4 regions of the Pseudomonas sp. SB113 genome follow, and region 3 is predicted to be linked to each of the others. Evidence: predicted binding sites of a transcription regulator. Region 3 holds the regulator's gene; each other region holds the start of a gene.
The links. The regulator FliA, encoded in region 3, starts transcription of late flagellar genes. The targets are predictions, from matches to a motif close to CTAAAGTTTNNNNNNNNNNNGCCGNTAA.
Positions count from the first base shown of each region.

Region 1 (6,035 bases), on a different contig from region 3:
AAAATGATGGATGGCAATGTCGTGGTGGCCTCCCGCTCCAAGGCGGCGGCAATGCAATTTGGCGACACCGAATTTAATGGCCAATACCACCTTTACGAAATCGAGAGTAAAGGTCTTCCGGTCGTCTCGTTTAATGAAAACATCGAGGCAAACCCGCAGTTTGTGGAAGCTCGTCAGTGTGTGGCGCCAGGTACCATTGAGCGTTTGCGCAACGAGGGACGCCTGGAGGAGTTTGCGGACAATGCCTACAAGTTCGATGAAGTGCATGTGGATAATGATCGACTGTCGAGCGCAATGATCACCCGAATTTCCCACGGTTGATGGTGTTCACTTTGGATACTTATTGGGCTAGGGTGATCGCTTGCCAACAGCGAGTGCTTCGCCCGTGGAGAGTCATATGAACTTAGGAAAAGTCACCCCCATCCTGCGGATTTTCGATGAGGCCAAGGCGCTGGAATTCTACGTCGACTTCCTGGGTTTCAAGGTCGATTGGCAGCATCGCTTCGAGGCGAATTTCCCGCTGTACCTGCAGGTGTCGTTGGGAGAGTGCGTACTGCATTTGAGCGAGCACCATGGCGATGCTTCGCCGGGCGCGGCGGTGCGGATCCAGGCGCAAGGGGTGGACGCGTACCAGCAGCAATTGCTGGGCAAGGATTACCGTTACGCCAAGCCTGGGGTTGAGGAAACGCCTTGGGGATCGCGGGAGATGAGCATCAAGGATCCGTTTGGGAATCGTGTGGTGTTTGTTGAGGAAGGCGAGGGCTGAGAGGCAAATCGCAGGCAATAAAAAACCGCCTTGTCAGGCGGTTTTTTGCAATCCCAGTTTGCGGCTGGGGTTGCTGGGCGAGGGAGCAAGCGTCCTCGCCACAGTGAGAGCGGTGTCTTAAACCCGGAAGTGGCTGACCATCTGCTGCAACTGGCTACCCAAGCGCGCCAGTTCCACGCTCGATTTCGCCGTTTCATCGCTCGCGGTGGCGGTCTGCTCGGACACATCACGCACATTCACGATACTGCGGCTGATCTCTTCGGCCACGGCGCTTTGTTGTTCGGCGGCGGCGGCGATCTGCTGGTTCATCGACTGGATGTTCGACACCGTGCGGGTGATGTTTTCCAGTGACACACCGGCCTTGCGCGTCAGTTCGACACTGCTGTCGGTGAGGCTGCGGCTGTTGTTCATCACGTTGGCAACTTGCTGGGTACCATTCTGCAAACCGGCGACCAGGCCTTCGATTTCCTCGGTGGATTTCTGCGTGCGCTGGGCCAGGCCACGCACTTCGTCGGCGACCACGGCAAACCCACGACCGGCTTCACCGGCACGCGCCGCTTCAATCGCCGCGTTGAGGGCCAGCAAGTTGGTTTGCTCGGCCACAGCCTTGATCACGTCCATCACGCTGCCGATCTTGTTGCTCTCTTGTTGCAGGTGCGCCATGGCGTCGGTGGAACGCGCCACTTCGGCGGCCAGGCGTTCGATCTGGGCGATGGCCTCGGCTACCACTTTGTCGCCTGCACGGGCTTGGCCATCGGCATCGGCGGCGGCCAGGGAGGCTTGCTCGGCGTTGCGGGCGACTTCCTGCACGGTGGCGGTCATTTCGTGCATCGCCGTGGCGACCTGATCGGTCTCGATCTTCTGGCTGTTCACACCGGCGCTGGTCTGCTCGGTGACGGCCGACAACTCTTCGGCGGCGCTGGCGATCTGGGTCACGCCGTCGCGAATACCGCTGATCAATTCACGCAGGGTCGTGCCCATGCGCTGAATACCTTGTTGTAGTACGCCCAGCTCATCGCGACGGGTGACCTGGATGTTGTGGCTCAGGTCGCCGGAAGCGATGCGTTCAACCACGGCCAGGGTTTCCTGCAGTGGACGCGTGATCTGGCGGGTGATCACCAGTGCCGCGACGATACCGACCAGCAGTGCCAGCAACGTGCTGATCAACTGCAGGCTACGGGCCTGGGCGCTTTCGGCGTCGCGACGGTCCAGCTGGATGTCGTACAGCTTGTCACTGATTGTGACAATGTCGGTACCTTGGGTGGTCATTTCGGCACGGGCAGCCACGATGTTGGCGTTGGCGGCCTTGTAGTTCTGTACGGCGCTGCGATAGGCGCCAAGGGCGGTTTCCAACGAGCTCAGGGCGCTTTGCTGGCTGGCGCCGAAGGCGGCGCTGAGGCCTTTCAAGCCGCTGATAGCTTTTTCGATTTGTGCGGCAGCGCGGGCTTCGGTATCCGGGTTGACGTTGCCGGTGTAGCCGCGCACTTCGTAGCGGGCCAACTGGAACTGCATCTTGGCGTCGGCCACGGCCTGGAACTGGGCAAGGTGCTCCGAGCTGTCAGGCATTTGCTTCACGCTGGTTTCCAGTGCGTCGATTTGGGCGTTGGCGATGTCGGCCTTGTCGCCCATCACCTGGCGAGAGGCATTACCGTTACGGTAAGCCTCACGCATTTTGTTCAGGGATTGCTGATAAGCCGTGATGATGGCTTTCTGCTCGTTGAGCAGCTTGACGTTTTCCGGGCTCTTGAAGCTATCCAGGAGTTTCTGTTGCTGGGCAGTGAAGGCATCCAGGCTGGTCTGCACGTTCTGCGCCACGGCTTCATCGCCGTTGGCCAACATGTATTGCAGACGCACGATGCGCAGTTTGGTCAGTGATGCGTTGAGCTGGGTGATGTCGCTCATCCAGTTGCTGCGGTCGATCAGGCCGCCCAGGCTGGTCCAGCCGGTGAGGGCCAGGATCGAGGTGAGGACCAGTACCAGGCCGAAGCCCAGGCCCAGTTTGAGGTTGACGCTGATGTTACCGAACCAGCTGTTCATCTAAAGCTCCGCAAAGGTGATATCTGTCTGCTGGACGGTGTTGTTATTGGAGCCAGCCAAAGTGTGTAGCGCTGTATCGGCGACGAGAGGGGAATCTGAAGTGCTTTTATTGCGCGTGCGACGAAGGGTCGCGATCCCGGTGCCGCGCTACCGTGGAGGGCTCATCATGAGCAGGTCTTGTGTGCTAGTCTGCTGGCCCTTTTAGTTCAGGGCGGCGCGCCAAACACTGTTTCCAGTGCTGCCCTACAGCGGAGCCTCTTCATGTCCGAAGTTAATCTGTCCACCGACGAAACCCGCGTCAGCTACGGTATCGGCCGTCAGTTGGGCGACCAACTGCGCGACAACCCACCGCCGGGTGTGAGCCTGGACGCGATCCTGGCTGGCTTGACCGACGCATTCGCCGGCAAACCAAGCCGTGTTGACCAAGAGCAAATGGCTGCCAGCTTCAAGGTCATCCGCGAAATCATGCAAGCCGAAGCGGCTGCCAAGGCTGAAGCGGCCGCAGGCGCTGGCCTGGCTTTCCTGGCTGAAAACGCCAAGCGTGATGGCATCACCACCCTGGCTTCCGGCCTGCAATTTGAAGTGCTGACCGCCGGTGACGGCGCCAAGCCGACCCGTGAAGACCAGGTGCGCACCCACTACCACGGCACCCTGATCGACGGCACTGTGTTCGACAGTTCCTACGAGCGTGGCCAGCCGGCAGAATTCCCGGTCGGCGGCGTGATTGCCGGCTGGACCGAAGCCCTGCAACTGATGAATGCCGGCAGCAAATGGCGCCTGTACGTGCCGAGCGAATTGGCTTACGGCGCTCAAGGCGTTGGCAGCATTCCGCCGCACAGCGTTCTGGTATTCGACGTCGAACTGCTCGACGTTCTGTAAGACCTGCTGGTTACCTGTGGGAACGCGTCCGTTCGTTCCCACAGTGTTTTGCCGGGGTGCTCATGGATGGAATTTGCCATTGAGCTCCGTCGCCGGGCGCAGCGCTCGGGCATAGCAGAATAGAAACAGATTGCGCACCACTTCCTTCAGTACTCCAGGTTCACTCGAACTCAGGCCGTTGACGTCCAGGTCGCCCTGATCCTGCAATTCATTCAGCGCTTCTTCTTCCAGCACAGCACAGACTTCGCCGGTTTCCCGATGGAGGATGCGCAGGTAAGGATGTGGGCGGTCGAGCCAGGCATCTATCAAATAAGTCATGGTTACATCTCCTTGATGGGGTTCAATGAGAATAATTCTTATTCGTAGAATAGCAAGTGCCTATTGGCAGTTTCCTGGTTTTTCTGTGTGGATATTGAGAGGGGTCAACGGGCAGGGCAAAACGCCATCCCGCGCGGGCGCGGGATGGATGCAGCAGGTTCAGACTTTGCGCACGAACTCGGACTTGAGTTTCATCGGGCCGATACCGTCGATCTTGCAATCGATATCGTGGTCGCCGTCGCACAGGCGGATGTTCTTGACCTTGGTGCCGACCTTCACGACCAGGGACGTGCCCTTGACCTTGAGGTCTTTGATCACGGTGATGGTGTCGCCGTCCTGCAGGACGTTGCCCACAGAGTCTTTCTTCACGGTTTCATCGCCGGCCACTTCGGCCTCGCCGTTGGCGGACCACTCATGGGCGCATTCCGGGCAGATCAGCTGGGCGCCGTCTTCGTAGGTGTATTCGGAATTGCATTTTGGGCAGGGTGGCAACGTGCTCACTAAAGCTCCTTAACGGTCAGGATGGCTAAAAGTCGCACATTATATAGGGAATTGGACCAAGGCAGGGCGCGGTCTTGGATGGGTAATACAAACTAAATGTGGGAGGGGGATTGTCCCTTCCCACATTAGTCCGCGACTGCAAGTATTTTAGTGCGTACGTGCGACCGCAAACTCGCTCAGCTCAACCAGGGCATCCCGGTATTCGCTGGCTGGAAGGGCTTCCAGGCACTTGATCGCACGCGCGACGTAGTCACGAGCCAGTTGTGCGGTGTAGTCCAGGGAGCCAGAGGCTTCCACAGCCTCACGGATGCTTTCCAGGTCTTCGATCCCGCCTTTCTGGATCGCCTTGCGCACCAGCGCCGCCTGTTCCGGCGTGCCTTCGCGCATGGTGTAGATCAGCGGCAAGGTCGGTTTGCCTTCAGCCAGGTCGTCACCAACGTTCTTGCCCAGGGTTTCGGCATCGCCACGGTAGTCGAGCAGGTCGTCCACCAGTTGGAACGCTACGCCCAGATGGTCACCGAAGGTACGCAGGGCTTCGGCCTGTTCGGCGGTCGCGCCACAGAGCGCGGCGGCACTGTGTGTGGAGGCTTCGAAGAGCATCGCGGTCTTGCCGCGAATCACTTCCATATAGGTTTCTTCGGTGGTGCTGGCGTCGCGGACCTTGGACAGCTGCAACACTTCGCCTTCAGCAATGATGCGCGTGGCCTGGGAAAGAATCTTCATCACCGGCATCGAGCCCAGCTCGACCATCATTTCGAACGAGCGCGAGTACAGGAAGTCACCCACCAGCACGCTCGGGGCATTGCCCCACATCGCATTGGCGGTCTCGCGGCCACGGCGCATGCCGGACATGTCGACCACATCGTCATGCAGCAGGGTCGCGGTGTGCAGGAATTCGATGGTGGCGGCCAGCAGGCGCAGGTCATCGCCTTCGCGGCCCAGGGCCTTGCCACACAGCAACACTAATAAAGGACGCAGGCGTTTACCGCCCGCCGACGTAATGTAGTCGCCAATTTTGGAGACCAGCGGCACTTTAGACGTCAGCTGCTGCTTGATGATGCCGTCGACGGCGCTAAAATCGTCCGCGACCGCGCGGTAGAAAGCTTGGGGTTGCATCAGCGACAGTCGCTCCAGAAGGGTTGCGCGGCATGCTAGGACCCTGACCCCGTAGTGTCAAGGCGCGGCCAGTCACCGTGAAAGCTACTGCGCTCGGTAATCCTGCGTCAAAAACAGGCTCGGAATGCTCATTTACAACCAGTAAACTCCGCTTCCTCGCCTGTTTTTTCCTTGTCTTCCCTTCGCTCGCTACGCTTTCACGGCGACTGGCGGCCTCTTGCAACACCCATTTACCTTGCGTACAATCGCGCACCCTGAACTTCCTGGGCAGCACCTGCCTTACGCAATTGCATTCGGGACGTCCATCCCATGCAGCCATGCCAGCCAATACCTCTTCTTATAAAGCGCTGGGTGAGCAGGATTATCGGAGAAATACCATGTCGTACGCAGTAATTGTTACTGGTGGCAAGCAATACAA
Region 1 is NZ_JBFMHW010000023.1:62,396-68,430, reverse strand. It holds gene AB1462_RS24945 (DUF6543 domain-containing protein) at 1-321, shown strand, start outside; gene AB1462_RS24940 (glyoxalase superfamily protein) at 398-766, shown strand; gene AB1462_RS24935 (methyl-accepting chemotaxis protein) at 884-2,803, opposite strand; gene AB1462_RS24930 (FKBP-type peptidyl-prolyl cis-trans isomerase) at 3,065-3,682, shown strand; gene AB1462_RS24925 (hypothetical protein) at 3,743-4,000, opposite strand; gene AB1462_RS24920 (zinc ribbon domain-containing protein YjdM) at 4,160-4,501, opposite strand; gene AB1462_RS24915 (polyprenyl synthetase family protein) at 4,649-5,617, opposite strand; gene rplU (50S ribosomal protein L21) at 5,995-6,035, shown strand, end outside.
Region 1: the regulator FliA is predicted to act here: its motif matches at 2,877-2,904, upstream of AB1462_RS24935 (methyl-accepting chemotaxis protein).

Region 2 (6,035 bases), on a different contig from region 3:
ATGTCCACTGTCTCAAAGTGAAACCCCTTAAACACGTGCCGGATGTCAGGGTGGTCATTGATGCTGACCATCACTTTGCCCTGGCTGCGCCTCATGAATTGAGCCATCAGCTCATAGTTATCAAAGGGGAAATCCACGCCATAGCCGGCGGTCTGCCAGTAAGGCGGATCCATGTAGTGGAACGTATGCGCGCGATCATAACGCTCGGCGCAGTCAAGCCAGGGGAGGTTTTCGACGTAAGTGCCGGACAACCGCTGCCATGCTGCCGAGAGGTTCTCCTCGATCCGCAGCAGGTTGATGGCCGGGCCAGTGGTTGCGGTACCAAACGTCTGTCCTGTCACCTTGCCGGCAAAGGCATGGTGCTGCAGGTAGAAAAAACGAGCGGCGCGTTGAATGTCTGTGAGGGTTTCAGGGCGGGTCATCTTCTGCCACTCGAATACCTGTCGCGAGCTGAGCGCCCACTTGAACTGGCGCACGAATTCTTCCAGATGGTTCTGCACGACGCGGTACAGCGTCACCAGGTCGCCGTTGATGTCGTTGAGGACTTCAACTGGGGCGGCCTGAGGACGCATGAAGTAGAGCGCGGCGCCGCCGGCAAAGACTTCAACGTAGCATTCGTGGGGTGGGAAGAGAGGGATAAGGCGGTCGGCCAGACGGCGTTTGCCGCCCATCCAAGGGATAATGGGGGAGGACATAAAAGCAAGACCTTTGCTGTATGGATAAACAGTGCTAGGCTCATATCGCTTTGTGCACGAAGCAGGAGCCTTGGCTGGACTTGCAGGTATGGTCTGCGGGGAAAGTGACCGGGTTAGATGTTGACGCATCTTGCCCGGCCGCTCCTTTACTTCGTTGTAAATACTTCTTTGAGAACCTGATATGCCCTCAGACTGGCGGAACTGGGCTAGTGGTAAAACTGCAATCTGATAGATGCTGATATCCAGTTCTGCTGGGACAGGTAGCTCTTGGGCGAGCCTCCACAAATGTAGAGGTCACCCATTAGCCCAAGAAAAGTCTTTAACAGGTAACTCCCAAATCAGCCTGACTTGTTAGCTCAGTCGAAAACGACTAACAATTGCACTAAGATCTGTAGCCAAGCGCGACAACTCTTGACTCGCCCCCATCGTGTGAGCAGCGCCTTGAGTTGACTGAGCGGACAGATCACGGATATTTACCAGATTGCGATCGACCTCTCGCGCAACATGCGCCTGCTCTTGCGATGCACTGGCAATCACAAGGTTTAGATCATTGATTTCACTTACAGCTGAATTAATTCTACCCAGCGCTTCGTTGGCGCCTTCTGCAATGCTAAGTGTTTTTGTCACAAGCTCAGTGTTACTGATCATAGAACCTACAGCAAGCTCTGTACCATTCTGAACATTAGTTACCAAACGCTCTATCTCAGTAGTTGACTGTTGTGTGCGATGGGCGAGCGCACGGACTTCATCGGCTACCACTGCGAAGCCTCGACCTGCCTCCCCCGCTCGCGCCGCTTCGATCGCAGCGTTTAATGCCAGTAAATTTGTTTGTTCTGCAAGGCCCCGAATGACATCTAGAACCTTGCCTATATCACGAGACTGCTCCGCCAAATCCCCTAGCAAATTCGATGTCTTGCCGATGTCATTCCCCACATTGTCGACTGCTATAGAGGTTTGCCTAACTAGTGCCATACCCTCTTCTGCTGCGCCGGTAGCGCTTCCCGAGGAACGAGCGGTATGTTCAGCGTTACGCGCAACCTCTTCGACGGCGCTGGTCATCTCATTCACCGCTGTTGCAGCCATATCCAATTCATCATTTTGACGTTTCATGCTACTAGCACTAACTTCAGTAACAGTCGTCAATTTTTCGGCAGCGTCAGAGAGTTGTTTCGACGAATTAAAGATTTGCTGTAGTGTTTGTCTTAGCTGTTGCTGCATTACACCTACCGCAAATACGACGCTGGTTTCATCGCCTTTCGAAACCGTGATCGATTTGGTGAGATCACCTTCGGCGATATTACGAGTAAAATCAGCAACCATGCTAGGCTCACCGCCGATTGATCCAATAATACTACGCGTGGTCAATAGAGTAATAATAACGCTAAGCACCACTATTAAAAGCGTCGTAACTAAGGCCATCCCGCGCGTGAAATCAGCACTCGCTAATTGCTCCTTATACCTCTGACCTGCTTGATTTTTTCCCAGCTCGCGCATCGAGTGAAGCGTCTGGAAAACCCGCTCCGCAAAAGGCTTCACTTCCTCTCGGTTAACCTTCGCAGCACCAGCAATATCGCCCGACTCAATAACAGCAGTTTGATGGCGCATGCCGTCACGCATCTTTTCATAATCACTTTTAAGTTTTTCAGCATCATTATTTGAAGGTGCGCCGGATGCTCGTCCTGCCAGAGAAGAAACTAAATCATCAATCTGAAAAAATGAACTTTCGTTCTGTTTTTTCCATTCAGGAATCTGTATGGGGTCACCTATTGCAATCATCCGTAGAATATTGATATCTGCCCTAGTGAGCAGACCATCAATACCATCGACTTTCTCCATATTAGCAAAGTCCTGATTAAACAACGCACCGGTATTATCAGTCGCTACTTTTATCTGATAAATCAGATAAGCCGACAATCCAAAGAAAGCGGCAATGATGATGAAAGTGGAGAGCATCAACCGCCACTTAACGGTCAACCCGGAACGAGCCATTTGGTTGCTGCTGGTCATGACCTTCTCCTAACGAAGCATCATTAGATAACGGAGCGTTTCACGCTAAAGGCGTGTCACCTCTTATGTCGACGGACGACGAGCTATCTTTAGCCTAAAAACAACCAAATCTGCAAATAAGAAAAATAAGAAAATACATGACGGGCTGGCAAAATCTTTTTGCACTTTTTATGGCGCCAAAAAAATGTTGATCACCCGCATAAAAAAGCATAGCGCACCAGACTTGAGCGTGCGCACCAAAACAGCGCAAAGGTTAACTATTTACAAAAAACTTACAATTATTGGCAAAAGGCAGAGGTTGTTGCGGCGTACTAAATAGCGTATTAGATTATGTATTCGCATAGGACTGTATTGGTCCAAATCACCTAAGTTGGAGAACGTTTATGGGGCATTCGGCTAACTTTCAGGTTGAGCTATATGCAAGAAAACTCGAACAGGCGGCTGAAGGCTTGACACGTGAGGGTACAGTGTTAAAAGATAACGGACTTGACAGCCTGGGAGAGGCTGTTTTGTCCCAAGCAGAGAAGTTAAAGCTTGCAGTAGCTGAGTTAAGAGGTCTGATGAGCACATAGCCTATGTCGCTCCCTAAACCATGTCAGCAGCTTAGCCGAGACCTCAGAGAAGCGGCCGCTCTTCTAAAATGGGCCAGCATCGACCTTCTAAGAATAGCGGAAACCCTTCTTACACAGGGGGATGAGACAGGTGCGAACGAAATTATGACGATGGCGTTAAACTATCATGACATGGAAGTTAAATTATTAAGCTATTCAGATGAGGTGGGTGATGGAAAGATTTCGCGTGCAGAGAAACAGTAGCCGGAGCTTGAACTGATTTTACGTTGACCAAACAGCGCCCTTCATTTACACAGCACGCAAACTCTATTTCTACGTAGAACTATTACTATCGTACTCGCAGCATACGTATAGGTTATCGCATTACGGCATTTATATATGCCTGGCACGCTTTTAAAGCGATCAGTCCTTGGTCGCCGGCATCGGTGATGCCGATAATTCGTTGAGCATGCGCAGGGTCAAGTTGGGCTCGACCGGCTGCATGAACCACGCCGCCGGCGCCGGGGGTGGCAGGCACGTTGCAGCCACTGGCTGGGTCTTTGGCGTCGAGAAGGACTGACAGCCGCACATCAGCAGTAGCAAGGCGGTCACGCAACAGAGCCTGATTACGTTTGGCATCGGACAGTTCTCGGGTGTGCTGTTGATCGGAGACGGCGAGTTGTTGCTCTGTGGCCAGGCGCTTGTCCTGTTCGGTCTGCTGCTGGCGGAGCGCGGCCTGGGTAAGGTTGTTTAGATCGTCAGCCAGCAGCGCGGCCTGGCTCGCGAGCTTTCCCGTGTAACGCCACGCTTGCATCTGCCAGGCCCCGCCGAACGCAATAGCCATAGCAATCAATAAGACCGCCAATTTCTGTGGTGTGGTCAGCATTACTCATCCTCCCAATCGGGTAGGTCGACGGTCTGCCCCGCCAGATGGTGAATGCAGTCCTCAAGAAACTGAATGCGCCCACCGGTCACGAAGGAATGGCAAACCCGAGGGCCGTCAGACCAGGTGTATCGGACCAGGATGCTCGGCGTGAACGTTGGCGCGTCCAAGCTCCCATTCCACCCCCAGCGTGGACCAACCCCTGCGCCATGCGAAATCCCATGAGCTATGCCGCAGCCTGGACACTCAAAATACAGACGATCCTCCTCGACTTGGGCCAGGCACTGGGACACTTTCCGTAATGCCGTCATGACAGTGCTCCACCCGCCAGGCGGTACTGCTGGATCAGATCGGCAAGCCGGTGTTCACGCTGGCCATACCCTGCACCAGGCAGGCTTGCCCAAATATTCCGGCACTTTGCGATCGCGGATTCGACCCGGCCGGCATGCACGTCCGGTAGTGCGCGGCACTCGCGGATGTGCTGCAGAGCCAGCAGGTCCTGGCTGATAGGGCTGAAGTCAGGCAAGGCCAACAACGTTCGGTAATACGGCCAGTCCTTGAGCATCTGCTGGTAACGGCCCGAGGCATTCGAGGTGAGAACCTTGCTGTTAATGACCTTCGACGGGCGCCCCTTTGCGAAGGGGTGATCACTGAAATCCGTGAAGATCTCAGGCTTCCTGTCGATGCCCGTCACGATGACGTCGTAGCCATCCAGGGCTGTGGCCGGCGATGTGCTGGTCCCCTCGGACCAAGCCAGCATGTCGAGGAGGGCCAACGCATTGCGGCTGCCCGCTTGAGTGGTCGAGAGTCGTGCCATAGCCTTTTCTCCAGACGAAAAAAACCCGCACAACGGCGGGGATTAGAGGTGAAAGAAACTCTGTTGAATTCGTTTTATACGGCGCTGCACTCAAACGAATGTGGCCAGGAATCTCGTCGTGATAAGAAGTTCCGTCCTGTTATTAATTGACAGCCTTTGTGGTGGGGCACATCGCTATCATCTGCGCCAAATTAACCCTACAAGGAATACGTCAATCGTGTTGAGGCCCACCAAAACTACCAATCGCCACGGATGGGTTTGGGTCTATAAAAGAATCAGACGCCTTGGATTCGCTCGATTTACTGCTTGTTACAGAGCGTGTCTTTACGCTCTCAGAGGAGACACCGGAACTTTCAGGCTCAAAAATGGCTGGGAAAAATTCCGCTTCCGCCGCAAACCATGAGTTGCGGCGGGCTTATAGGTTTACCTGGCCAGCTATGGGAAAGTCGACGGTGCCGTGAAGGTGTCACCAGCAAACCGGCCACCTGCAGCGAAAGCGGCATCCCATAACGCCTTGTCGAGGGCGTCGACGTCTGCGTAGGTTCGCCCCGACACAGTCAGATCCTCGCAGTAGCCGCGATAGAAGATGTCCGAGGGGCATTGATTGGTCAGCGCGGAACCTGACCCACCGTTACCGAAAATAATGCTCCCGGCCGCTGCCGCAACCGTATCACCGCTACCAGCGGACGCTCGCATCGAGGAGTACCGGTTGGCCACGGCGTTGGCACCGCCGACGACGTTGTAAAGCCCGGAAGCCTTGCCGGTGTTACCGGCGCCACTCATGTACCCCAGGAAGTTGCCGCCGCTATCGATCTCCATGTACCGGTGACCGGTTGCGATTGCTGCACGTGTCCGGTGCGCCCATACCGAGAAATAGAACAGGTGGGTCTTGTTAGCGATGATGTAGTCGCGGATCGCAGCTGCGACATTGATCTGTGAACCATGACCACTTACCGCGTTATTCACCTGGCTGTAAATGGTGTGCAGGCCCTTCTTGGGCGTCCGCTCAAACAGAGCGTCAGCTGCGACCGCATTCCTGCTGAACACCCCCGCCAAGCTGCTCTCGGTACCCGCGCCAAGCA
Region 2 is NZ_JBFMHW010000008.1:242,373-248,407, reverse strand. It holds gene AB1462_RS13575 (DNA adenine methylase) at 1-695, opposite strand, end outside; gene AB1462_RS13570 (methyl-accepting chemotaxis protein) at 1,047-2,702, opposite strand; gene AB1462_RS13565 (lysis system i-spanin subunit Rz) at 3,630-4,136, opposite strand; gene AB1462_RS13560 (DUF6527 family protein) at 4,139-4,447, opposite strand; gene AB1462_RS13555 (glycoside hydrolase family 104 protein) at 4,444-4,953, opposite strand; gene AB1462_RS13550 (hypothetical protein) at 5,389-6,035, opposite strand, start outside.
Region 2: the regulator FliA is predicted to act here: its motif matches at 2,768-2,795, upstream of AB1462_RS13570 (methyl-accepting chemotaxis protein).

Region 3 (6,035 bases):
AAAGCATTGTAGGGCTTGACTCCGAGCTGCCTGTGATCACCTTGGAACCAAGGTTGGAACAGATATTGCTCAATAGTATTCAGAAGGCAGGACAAGGCCAGGAAGAGGGCGTTCTGCTGGAGCCAAGCATGGCTGAGAAACTGCAGCGTTCGTTGATCGACGCCGCACAGCGCCAGGAAATGCAGGGCCAACCGGTGATTCTGCTGGTGGCAGGCCCGGTCCGGGCGATGTTGTCGCGGTTTGGACGTCTGGCAGTACCGAATTTGCACGTTTTGGCTTATCAGGAAATTCCTGACAACAAGCAAGTGACTATCGTCGCGACAGTAGGGCCCAACGGCTGAGGGTAGTGGGTTATGCAAGTTAAGCGTTTTTTCGCCGCCGATATGCGTCAGGCCATGAAACTGGTCCGCGATGAGCTGGGTGCCGATGCTGCGATTATCGGTAACCGTCGTATTGCCGGCGGTGTCGAGCTGACGGCTGCCCTGGATTACACCCCCTCGGCATTGGCGCCGCGTGTGCCGAACATGGAACTCGAAGACGAACTGCGCAAGACCGCTTCGCGCATCGTCTCGGCCCAGGCCGAACTGAGCATGCGTGGCGACAGCGATGCCACCACCAACCGCCAATTGTTCGCCGGCCTGCCGCTGACCGCCGCCGAACCGCTGGTTGAGCCAACGTTCATCGAACCGCCGCGTCCTGCCGCGCCAGCCCCGGCCGCCGCAGTCGATCAGCGTGTATTCGACTCGATGCGTTTTGAACTCAACGGCCTGCGCGAGCTGCTGGAAGTGCAGCTGGGCTCGCTGGCCTGGACCCAGCTGCAAGGCAGCAAACCGCACCAGGCCAACCTCTGGCGCCGCCTGCAACGCATTGGCCTGTCCGGCCCGCTGTCCCGTGACCTGCTGGCCCTGACCACCGAAATCGAAGAGCCTCGCCAGGCCTGGCGCATGTTGCTGGCCCACCTGGCGCGGATGATCGCCACCCCGGAAATCGAACCCCTGGAAGAGGGCGGTGTGATCGCCATGGTCGGCCCTGCCGGCATGGGCAAGACCACCACCCTCGCCAAGCTGGCGGCGCGCTATGTGCTCAAGTACGGCGCGAATAACATCGCGCTGGTGAGCATGGACAGCTACCGCATCGGCGCCCAGGAACAGCTCAAGACCTTGGGCCGTATCCTCAATGTGCCGGTCACCCACGTCGACCCGGGCCAATCCCTGGCCAACGCGCTCGACCCGTTGCTGCGCAAACGCGTAGTGCTGATCGACACCGCTGGCCTGCAAGCCAGCGATCCGGCATTGCGCATGCAGCTGGAAAGCCTGGCCGGGCGTGGCATCAAGTCGAAAAATTACCTGGTGCTTGCAACCACCAGCCAGAAACAGGTTCTTACCGCTGCGTACCACAGCTACAAGCGTTGCGGTTTGGCCGGTTGCATCCTGACTAAACTGGATGAAACCGCCAGCCTGGGCGAAGTGTTGAGCCTGGCTATCAGCCATGAACTACCGGTTGCCTACCTGACCGACGGGCCGCGGATCCCGGATGATTTGCATCTGCCGCGCCGTCATCAGTTGGTCAGCCGCGCCGTCAGCGTGCAAATGCAAGAAGAGCCTAGCGAGGAAGCGATGGCCGACATGTTCGCCGACCTCTATCACAACCCGGCAAAACGGGTGGGTTGAGGCGTGATGAACACCGTGAAATGTACCTACATCGATGGTCTGCAAGCGATTCACGCGGCCAAGCCATGTAGCCTGCGTCTAAGCAAGACAAGGTAAAGAAATAAAATGGGCAGCATGCATCCCGTACAGGTGATCGCGGTGACCGGCGGCAAAGGTGGCGTCGGGAAAACTAACGTGTCAGTGAATTTGTCCCTGGCCCTGGCAGAGCTTGGCCGTCGCGTCATGCTGCTGGATGCTGACCTGGGGCTGGCGAACGTCGACGTTCTGCTGGGGCTGACGCCCAAACACACGCTTGCCGATGTGATCGAGGGGCGCTGTGAGCTGCGCGACGTGCTGCTCCAGGGCCCTGGCGGGATCCGCATCGTGCCGGCCGCCTCCGGCACCCAGAGCATGGTGCACCTGAGCCCGGCGCAGCATGCCGGCCTGATCCAGGCATTCAGTGACATCGGCGACAACCTCGACGTGCTGGTGATCGACACCGCCGCCGGGATCGGCGAGTCCGTGGTCAGCTTCGTGCGCGCGGCGCAGGAAGTCTTGCTGGTGGTCTGCGATGAACCCACCTCGATCACCGACGCCTACGCCCTGATCAAACTGCTTAACCGTGACTACGGCATGAACCGCTTCCGCGTCTTGGCCAACATGGCCCAGAGCCCGCAGGAAGGTCGCAACCTGTTCGCCAAGTTGACCAAGGTCACGGATCGCTTTCTCGATGTCGCCTTACAATACGTCGGTGCGGTTCCTTACGACGAGTGTGTGCGCAAGGCTGTGCAAAAGCAGCGTGCAGTCTACGAAGCGTTCCCTCGTTCCAAATGCGCATTGGCGTTCAAGGCTATTGCCCAGAAGGTCGATACCTGGCCGTTGCCCGCCAACCCTCGGGGGCATCTGGAGTTTTTCGTCGAGCGATTGGTGCATCAGACGAGTGCGGGACCGGTGCTATGACAGCGAACGGCTATAACGTGTACAAGAAATCTGCCCGTGACAGCCAGGGCGAATTGATCGAGCGCTATGCGCCGCTGGTCAAGCGCATTGCCTATCACCTGTTGGCACGCCTGCCCGCCAGCGTCCAGGTCGAAGACCTGATCCAGGCGGGCATGATCGGCCTGCTCGAAGTGTCGACCAAGTACGACGCGAGCAAGGGCGCGAGCTTCGAGACTTATGCGGGGATCCGCATCCGTGGCGCGATGCTCGACGAGGTGCGCAAGGGTGACTGGGCGCCGCGTTCGGTGCACCGAAATACCCGCATGGTCAGTGACGCAATTCGTGCAATTGAAGCAAAAACCGGTCGCGACGCTAAAGATCACGAAGTTGCGGCCGAACTCCAATTGAGTCTCGACGATTATTACGGGATTTTGAACGATACCTTGGGCAGCCGCCTGTTCAGTTTCGACGACCTGTTGCAGGACGGCGAACACGAAGGGCTGCATGAGGACGGCGCGAGCGCTCATATGGAGCCGTCGCGTGACCTGGAAGATGAGCGTTTCCAGGGGGCGTTGGCGGACGCCATTGCCAACTTGCCGGAGCGCGAGCGGTTGGTGTTGGCGCTGTACTACGACGAAGAGCTGAACCTCAAGGAAATCGGTGAGGTCCTGGGGGTCAGCGAATCGCGTGTCAGCCAGTTGCACAGCCAGTGCGCCGCCCGCTTGCGGGGGCGTTTGGGAGAGTGGCGAGCGCGCTGACAGGCAGTGTGGGGGAGCATTGCAACGCGATACCGCGAAGGTGATAGGCCTTCGCGGGCTCGGGCCGTGGTGCCCCCGGCAGTCCTTTTTGTGTAATGCCTGTTGATTGAAATGGCGCGTCCAGGTGCTGGGCGCGTTTAAGACTGCTTGGAGGTCGAATTGGACAAGAACATGAAAATCCTCATCGTTGATGACTTCTCAACGATGCGGCGGATCATAAAAAACCTGTTGCGTGACCTTGGGTTCACAAACACGGTCGAGGCGGATGACGGCCTTACGGCGATTCCGATCCTCAACAGCGGGAGCATCGACTTTCTGGTAACGGACTGGAACATGCCGGGCATGACCGGTATCGACTTGTTGCGCCACGTGCGTGCCGACGAAAAATTGCGCAGCCTCCCCGTGTTGATGGTGACCGCCGAAGCCAAGCGTGAACAGATCATCGAAGCCGCCCAGGCCGGGGTCAACGGTTACGTAGTCAAACCATTCACTGCACAGGCCTTGAAAGAGAAGATCGAAAAGATCTTCGAACGCATCCACGGCTAATGCCATCGCGGGGGAGCTATGGAGCATAAAGAAACGTCACAGGGCGACTTTGAGTCGACCCTGAAAAAGCATGCTCACCAGTTGGTCGACAGCCTTGAAAAAGGCCATTTCGGCGACGCTGTGCAGTTAATCCATGAGCTTAACCAGACCCGTGACCGCGGCCTGTACCAGGAAGTGGGCAAGCTCACACGCGAGCTGCACAGTGCGATCGTCAATTTCCAGATTGACCCGCACATGCCCCAGGCCGAAGAGATTTCGCAGATCACCGACGCCACCGAACGCCTGTCCTATGTGGTCAGGCTGACCGAGGCGGCGGCCAACCGCACCATGGACCTGGTGGAAAACGCCACGCCTCTGGTTAACGGCATGGCCACGGAAGCCCAGGCCCTGAGCGTTGACTGGGGCCGCTTCATGCGCCGTGAAGTCGGTGCAGAAGAGTTTCGTGAGCTGGCCCGTCGGGTTGAAGGGTTTTTGTCACGCAGCGAGCAGGAAAACCGCACGGTTTCCAGCAACCTCAATGACATTCTGCTCGCCCAGGATTACCAGGACCTGACCGGTCAGGTGATCAAGCGTGTGACCCAGTTGGTCACCGAAGTGGAAAGCAACCTGCTCAAATTGGTACTCATGGCCGGCCAGGTCGACCGTTTTGCCGGCATCGAACATGACCGCGAAGCGATCCTCTCTGAAAAAGATCCACAAAAACATCTCGCCAAGGGTGAAGGTCCGCAGATTCATGCCGATAAACGTGAAGACGTTGTGTCAGGTCAGGATGACGTAGATGACCTGTTATCCAGTTTAGGCTTCTAAGGAGCACCCACATGAGCTTCGGCGCCGATGAAGAGATCCTTCAGGATTTCCTTGTAGAGGCCGGCGAAATTTTAGAGCAACTGTCCGAACAACTGGTCGAGCTGGAAAGCCGCCCGGATGATGCGAACCTGCTCAATGCAATTTTTCGCGGTTTTCATACTGTAAAAGGGGGCGCCGGCTTCCTCCAGCTCCATGAGCTGGTGGAGTGCTGCCACATCGCCGAGAACGTGTTCGACATCCTGCGCAAGGGTGAGCGTCACGTTGATTCGGAGTTGATGGACGTGATTCTCGAAGCACTGGATGCGGTCAACGGCATGTTCAGCGAAGTTCGCGAGCGTGCCCCGATCACCGCAGCCACTCCGGAACTGCTGGCCGCCCTGGCGCGCTACGCAGAGCCGGCCGACACCTCGGCAGCGCCGGTGGTCGAAGCCGCACCGGAACCGGTGGCGGAGCCTGAAGCGGATGTGACGGACAGCGAGTTCGAGCAACTGCTCAGCTCCCTCAGCGCCGTCAAGGCCGAGGCCGAAGCGCCGGCAGCCGTTGCCCCGGCTGCCGCGCCGAGCAGCGAAGACATTACCGACGCTGAGTTCGAGTCTTTGCTCGACCAATTGCACGGCAAAGGCCAGTTCGCGGCTGATGCCGTGGCCCCTGCCGCCGCTGCTGCGGATGCGCCTGCCGCGCCTGCCAGCACCGACATCACTGACGACGAATTCGAAGCGTTGCTCGACCAATTGCATGGCAAGGGCACCTTCGCGGCCGACGCCTTGCCGGCAGTCGCCGCTACAGCCGCAGCACCGGCTGCCGGTGCCAAGCCGGCGGACGATGGGTTGATCTCCGATCACGAATTCGAAGCGCTGCTGGACGATCTGCACGGCAAGGGCAAGTTCACCGAAGTCGCCCCAGCCCCAGCCGCCGCTGCGGCCACGGCGGCACCGGTTGCCGCCAAAGCCGCCGCCGCGCCAGCCGCCAAGCCTGCGCCTGCGCCGGCTGCTGCCCCGGCGCCAGCGCGTGCCGCCGCCGCACCGGTCGCGGAAAAACCGGCCAGTGAAGCCGAAACCACCGTACGGGTCGATACCGCGCGGCTGGACGACATCATGAACATGGTCGGCGAACTGGTACTGGTGCGTAACCGCCTGGTGCGCCTGGGCCTGAGCAGCGGCGATGAAGCCATGCAGAAGGCCGTGTCGAACCTCGACGTGGTCACCGCCGACCTGCAAACCGCGGTGATGAAAACGCGGATGCAACCGATCAAGAAAGTCTTCGGCCGCTTCCCGCGCCTGGTTCGCGACCTCGCGCGCCAGCTGAAGAAAGAGATCAACCTGGAACTGGTGGGTGA
Region 3 is NZ_JBFMHW010000007.1:163,713-169,747, forward strand. It holds gene flhA (flagellar biosynthesis protein FlhA) at 1-341, shown strand, start outside; gene flhF (flagellar biosynthesis protein FlhF) at 354-1,670, shown strand; gene fleN (flagellar synthesis regulator FleN) at 1,776-2,609, shown strand; gene fliA (RNA polymerase sigma factor FliA) at 2,606-3,346, shown strand; gene AB1462_RS11835 (chemotaxis response regulator CheY) at 3,518-3,892, shown strand; gene AB1462_RS11840 (protein phosphatase CheZ) at 3,911-4,699, shown strand; gene AB1462_RS11845 (chemotaxis protein CheA) at 4,711-6,035, shown strand, end outside.

Region 4 (6,035 bases), on a different contig from region 3:
CACCCGACTGCTGCCGCAGACCGCCACCGGTTTTGATCTCACCAGCAGTGAAATCGCGGGCCTGGACCTGGAAGCCGGCCACTTCACCAGCACCAACAGTGGCATGACCAGCAACCATGACCATGACATCTATGCCACCTACGCCAATGTGGCGGCCAACAGTGCGAGCTTTATCGGCGGCAAATACACCTTTACCCCGTCACTGAGCGCGACGCTGTATGCCGGCGAACTGGAAGACATCTGGCGCCAGTACTACACCAACCTGAACTACGTCATCGCCCTGCCCCATGAGCAATCGCTGGCCCTGGACGGCAACCTGTACCGCACCCTCGACACCGGCAGCGCCAAGGCTGGTGCGATCAACAACACCACCTACTCGGTGGCGGCGGCCTATTCGTTCTTGCAGGCGCACACGCTGACGCTGTCGTTCCAGAAGGTCCACGGCGATACGCCCTTTGACTACATCGGCACGGGCAACAACGGCGCAGGTGAAGGCGGCGATTCGGTGTTCCTGGCCAACTCGGTGCAGTGGGGCGACTTCAACGGCCCGGGCGAGCAGTCGTGGGGGATTCGTTATGACTTGAACATGGCCAGCTATGGCGTACCGGGGTTGAGTTTCATGACCCGTTACATCAACGGTTCGGACATCGACGGCACCCACACGCCGGTCAACAGCGCTTATGCCGGCGATTACGGTGCCGACGGCGCCCACCACGAGACGGACGTGGAGGCCAAATACGTGATCCAGAGCGGCCCGGCGAAAAACCTGTCATTGCGCGTGCGTGATGCCATCGTGTCGTCCAATGCTGACCAGCGCGATGGCGACTTGAATGAGCTGCGGGTGATCGTCGACTACCCGTTCACCTTGCTGTAAGGAGGCCGTGTGGAGAGGGAGCGGCTCCCTCTCCACGACTAAAACGCGATCAGCCAACCCAGCCGACGGCGGTTTTGGGGATGACTTCCGACTCGTCCAGTTTCGACGCAAACATACTCACGGCCTGCACCGCGTCACTGGTGCTGGTGCGAATCTGCAGGATCACCGAACCCGCCTGGTCGGCCAGGTTCACGCCGCGTTGCGCGCCCTCCTGGGTGGAGCTCATGCTGGCCACCGCGTCGCGGGTTTCCGACAGGATCATGCCAATCATCTCGGCGATTTCCGCGGTAGAGCGGCTGGTACGTCCCGCCAACTGCCTGACCTCATCGGCTACCACGGCAAAACCACGCCCTTGGTCGCCCGCACGGGCAGCCTCGATGGCCGCGTTGAGGGCCAACAGGTTGGTCTGGTCGGCGATGCCTCGAATGGTATTGACGATGGCGGTAATTTGCTCGGAGCGCTCTCCCAATTGCCCGACCAGACGCGCCGATGCGCCGATGTTCTCGGCAATCCGGCGCATTTCAGCTGCAGTTTCATGAATCACCTGGGTGCCATGTTCGGCAAACCGCTCGGTTTCGGACGAGATATGGTAGGCCCGAGAGGCGCCGCGTGAATCTTCCTCGAACTTCTCCACGCGCTCAGTGATGTCGCTGGCAAACTTGACGATCTTGATCAGCGTGCCGTCGCCGTCGTAGACCGGGTTGTAACTGGCCTCCAGCCACGCGACGCGGCCATGCTTGCCAATACGTTTGAATTGCCCGGTGAAGAATTCACCGTTATTCAGGCGCCGCCAGAAGTCGGTGTACTCGCTGCTGTTGATCAGGCTGGGCTCGCAAAACAGGCGGTGATGTTTGCCTTTGATTTCGGCCAGCGTATAACCCATGACGTGCAGAAAGTTCTCGTTGGCGTCCAGTACCTGACCGCTCAAGTCGAACTCGATCACCGCCATTGCCCGGTCTACTGCGGCCAGTTTGCTGCGGGTGGCAGCCTCTTGCTCGACTTTGGCGGTGACATCCAAGGCGTACTTGACCACTTTCAGGACTTGACCACGCTCATCCAGCACCGGGTTGTAGCTTGCCTCCAGCCAGATGGTCTTGCCGTGGGCGTCCACGCGTTTGAAGGTGCCCGAGACGAACTTACCGGCCTTAAGCTCCCCCCAGAACTGACTGTAGGCCGGGCTGTTGGTCAGCGCCGGCAAGCAAAACTCACGGTGGGATTTGCCCGCCAACTGGTCACGGCTGTAACCCAGGGTTTTCAGGAAGTTGTCGTTGGCACGCAGCACCTTGCCGTTGAGGTCGAATTCGACCACTGCCATGGAGCGTTCCAGGGCGCTGATCAGTCCTTTGTACTCGGTGACTTCGGCCGTCCTGGCCGCCAGTTCTGTTTTGAGTGTTGTGTTGAACATGACGTACCCTCAGCCGTGCGGAAAATCTATCTCTAAACTCGCTATCGGCCGCGGAATACGGGACTTTACGTGGATTAGTTGTTTATTTTTTGACGTCAAGATGTTGTACGGGAAATGGAAGTTCCCGGTGTATCGGAGGCCCTCTCATTTGCCCCTGTTGCTATTTTCAAGGACCATGGCGCCTTCCTGTTACAACCGACAAGAGGCGCACTGATGACCAACCAAGACCTGTCCTACACCCCCGATCCGGATGCAGACTCGATTTCCTCAGATGTCGTCGGTTTCAACGGCATCCTGGTCTCCACCCAGATCCCGACCCGCGCCGACGGCAGCCTGGAACTGGGCGACATCACCCTGCAAAGCGAATGCACGCTGCAAGCGCTGAAAGTGGCGCTGGAAAAGGCCGGCAGCGCCATGGACCGGGTCATGCACCTGACCATTTATCTGACCGACATGGCCGACCGCGCCGCCTTCAATGAGGTCTACAAACGCTTCTTCGCCAAGCCCTGGCCCGTGCGCGCGGCGGTTGGCGTGGCGGCACTGGCGGTAGACGGCATGCGCGTGGAAGTCACGGCGATGGCCGCCAAGGCCTGAGTTGATGCCGGTCAGGCAATTCACGGCTACAATGCCCGCCTCAACCGTGACAAGCCTGACTAAAAAAACTATGTCCTTGCCCAAGCATCACCTGGAATTGCTCAGCCCTGCCCGCGATGTCGCCATCGCGCGCGAGGCCATCCTGCATGGCGCCGACGCCATCTACATCGGCGGCCCCAGCTTCGGCGCGCGCCATAACGCGTGCAACGAAGTGAGCGATATCGCTCAACTGGTGGAATTCGCCCGTCGTTACCACGCCCGCGTCTTCACCACCCTCAACACCATCCTGCATGACAACGAACTGGAACCCGCGCGCAAGCTGATCCATCAGCTCTATGACGCCGGTGTCGATGCGTTGATCGTGCAGGACCTGGGCGTGATGGAGCTGGATATTCCGCCCATCGAGCTGCACGCCAGTACCCAGACCGATATTCGCACCCTGGGCCGTGCCAAGTTCCTCGACCAGGCCGGGTTCTCGCAGCTGGTCCTGGCCCGCGAGCTGAACCTGCAGGAAATCAGCGCCATCGCCGGCGAGACCGATGCCGCCATCGAGTTCTTTATCCACGGCGCCCTGTGCGTGGCGTTCTCCGGGCAATGCAATATCTCCCACGCGCAAAATGGCCGTAGCGCCAACCGTGGCGACTGCTCCCAGGCCTGCCGCCTGCCGTACACCTTGAAAGACGACCAAGGCCGCGTCGTGGCCTTTGAAAAGCACCTGCTGTCGATGAAAGACAACAACCAGAGCGCCAACCTGCGCGCGCTGGTCGAAGCCGGCGTGCGTTCGTTCAAGATCGAAGGCCGTTACAAGGACATGGGCTATGTGAAGAACATCACGGCCTATTATCGCCAGCGTCTCGACGAGATTCTCGAAGACCGTCCGGACCTGGCCCGCGCATCCAGCGGCCGTACCGCGCATTTCTTCCTGCCCGACCCGGAAAAAACTTTCCACCGTGGCAGCACCGACTACTTTGTCAGCGACCGCAAGATCGACATCGGCGCCTTCGACACCCCGACGTTCACCGGTTTGCCGGTGGGGGTGGTGGAAAAGGCCGGCAAGCGTGACCTGCAGGTGGTCACCCATGAGCCGTTGTCCAACGGCGACGGCCTCAATGTGCTGGTCAAGCGCGAAGTGGTGGGTTTCCGCGCCAACATCGCCGAGCCCAAGGGCGAATTCGAGGAGGATGGCGAGAAGCGCTACCGCTACCGCGTCGAGCCGAATGAAATGCCGGCCGGCCTGCATCAGTTGCGCCCGAACCACCCGCTGAACCGCAACCTGGACCACAACTGGCAGCAGGCGTTGCTCAAGACCTCGGCCGAACGCCGTATCGGCCTGTCATGGGTCGCACGTTTGCGTGAAGAGCAGTTGGAAGTCACCGCCACCAGCGAAGAAGGCATCCGCGCCAGCGTCACCCTGCCCGGCCCGTTCGGCGTGGCCAACAAGCCGGAACAGGCGCTGGATACCCTGCGTGACCTGCTTGGCCAACTGGGTACCACCGAGTATCACGCCACTCGTATCGAACTGGATGCACCGCAGGCGTTCTTCATCCCCAACTCACAGCTCAAGGCATTGCGCCGCGAAGTGATCGAAGCGTTGACCGCCGCCCGTGTTGCCGCACACCCGCGTGGCGGGCGTAAGGCCGAGACCACGCCGCCGCCGGTGTACCCGGAAGCGCACCTGTCGTTCCTGGCCAACGTCTACAACCAGAAAGCCCGCGACTTCTACCACCGTCACGGCGTGAAGCTGATCGACGCGGCCTTTGAAGCCCATGAAGAAACCGGCGAAGTGCCGGTGATGATCACCAAGCACTGCCTGCGCTTCTCGTTCAACCTGTGCCCTAAACAGGCCAAGGGTGTGACGGGTGTGAAGACCAAGGTCGCGCCGATGCAGCTGATTCATGGCGACGAAGTGCTGACCCTGAAGTTCGACTGCAAACCCTGCGAAATGCACGTGGTGGGCAAGATCAAGGGGCATATCCTTGGGCTGCCGCAACCGGGCAGTGTCGTGGAGCATTTCAACCCGGAAAATCTCATCTATCAGGGCACGCACTGACCCTCTGGGAGCGGGGCCACCACCAGCCCCGCTGCAACCCCGCCGCTGCCAGCAGAATTGCCGCCACCCCCAGCCATTGCAGCCAGCCCAGGCGATGCCCGAAGGCAATCCAATCAACGAAGATCGCCGCAATCGGGTAGATAAACGACAGCGCGCCGGTGATGGCGGTCGGCAATTTCTGGATCGCGCCATACAGCAACACATACATCAAACCGGTGTGCACCACGCCGAGCGTCGCCAGCGCCGCCCAGGCGTTGGTGGTGACCGGCAAGCTATTCCAGGGCACCAGCGGCGCCAATAGCAACGCGCCCGTCGTCACCTGGATCAACGCCATCAAATGCGGCGGTACGTCCTTCAAACGCTTGATGATCAGTGCGGCAATCGCGTACAGGAATGCCGCGCCCAGCGCCAAGGCGATGCCTGTAAGGTAGTCGTCACCGGTGGGTTGATCACCATGGGCGGTGACAATCGCCAGCATCCCCAGGAACGCCACGCACAACCACGCCAGTTTCTGCACGGTGATCTTTTCCCCCAGGAACAGCGCCGCCAGCATCACCAACATGAACGGCTGCACGTTGTACACCGCCGTGCTGATGGCGATCGATGCATGGGAATAGGATTCGAACAGCAGCAACCAATTGCCGACAATCGCCACGCCACTGAGCATCGCCAGGCCGAGCTTGGCCCAACTGAGCAGGTCCAGGCGCAGGTAACCGAGCAGCGCGCACACCAGTAACAGGGTCAGCCCGCCGATCACGCAGCGCCAGAACACCACTTCGATGACCGACACGCCAGACACCAGCACAAACCAGCCGATGGTGCCCGAGATCAGCATGGCGGCAATCATTTCCCACGACCCGCGACGAATAGATGTGTCCACGATGGAGGCTCCTCAAGTGAGGCTCAATTATGGCAATCTGCTTGTGATCGGCTCCAGCGCCTAAAAAAGGCAAAACCCCGACATTACCTTTTCTTATTAGGCGGACACCATGATTGACACCATCGACCAGCAACTCATCGCCGCCTTGATGGACGACTCGCGACTATCCCTCAAGGCCCTGGCGGGCATCACCGGGCTGTCCTCGCCCAGCGTCGGCGAACGCCTGCGCCGC
Region 4 is NZ_JBFMHW010000013.1:22,739-28,773, reverse strand. It holds gene AB1462_RS17940 (OprD family porin) at 1-874, shown strand, start outside; gene AB1462_RS17935 (methyl-accepting chemotaxis protein) at 924-2,279, opposite strand; gene AB1462_RS17930 (RidA family protein) at 2,493-2,873, shown strand; gene AB1462_RS17925 (U32 family peptidase) at 2,944-4,923, shown strand; gene AB1462_RS17920 (DMT family transporter) at 4,901-5,803, opposite strand; gene AB1462_RS17915 (Lrp/AsnC family transcriptional regulator) at 5,913-6,035, shown strand, end outside.
Region 4: the regulator FliA is predicted to act here: its motif matches at 2,321-2,348, upstream of AB1462_RS17935 (methyl-accepting chemotaxis protein).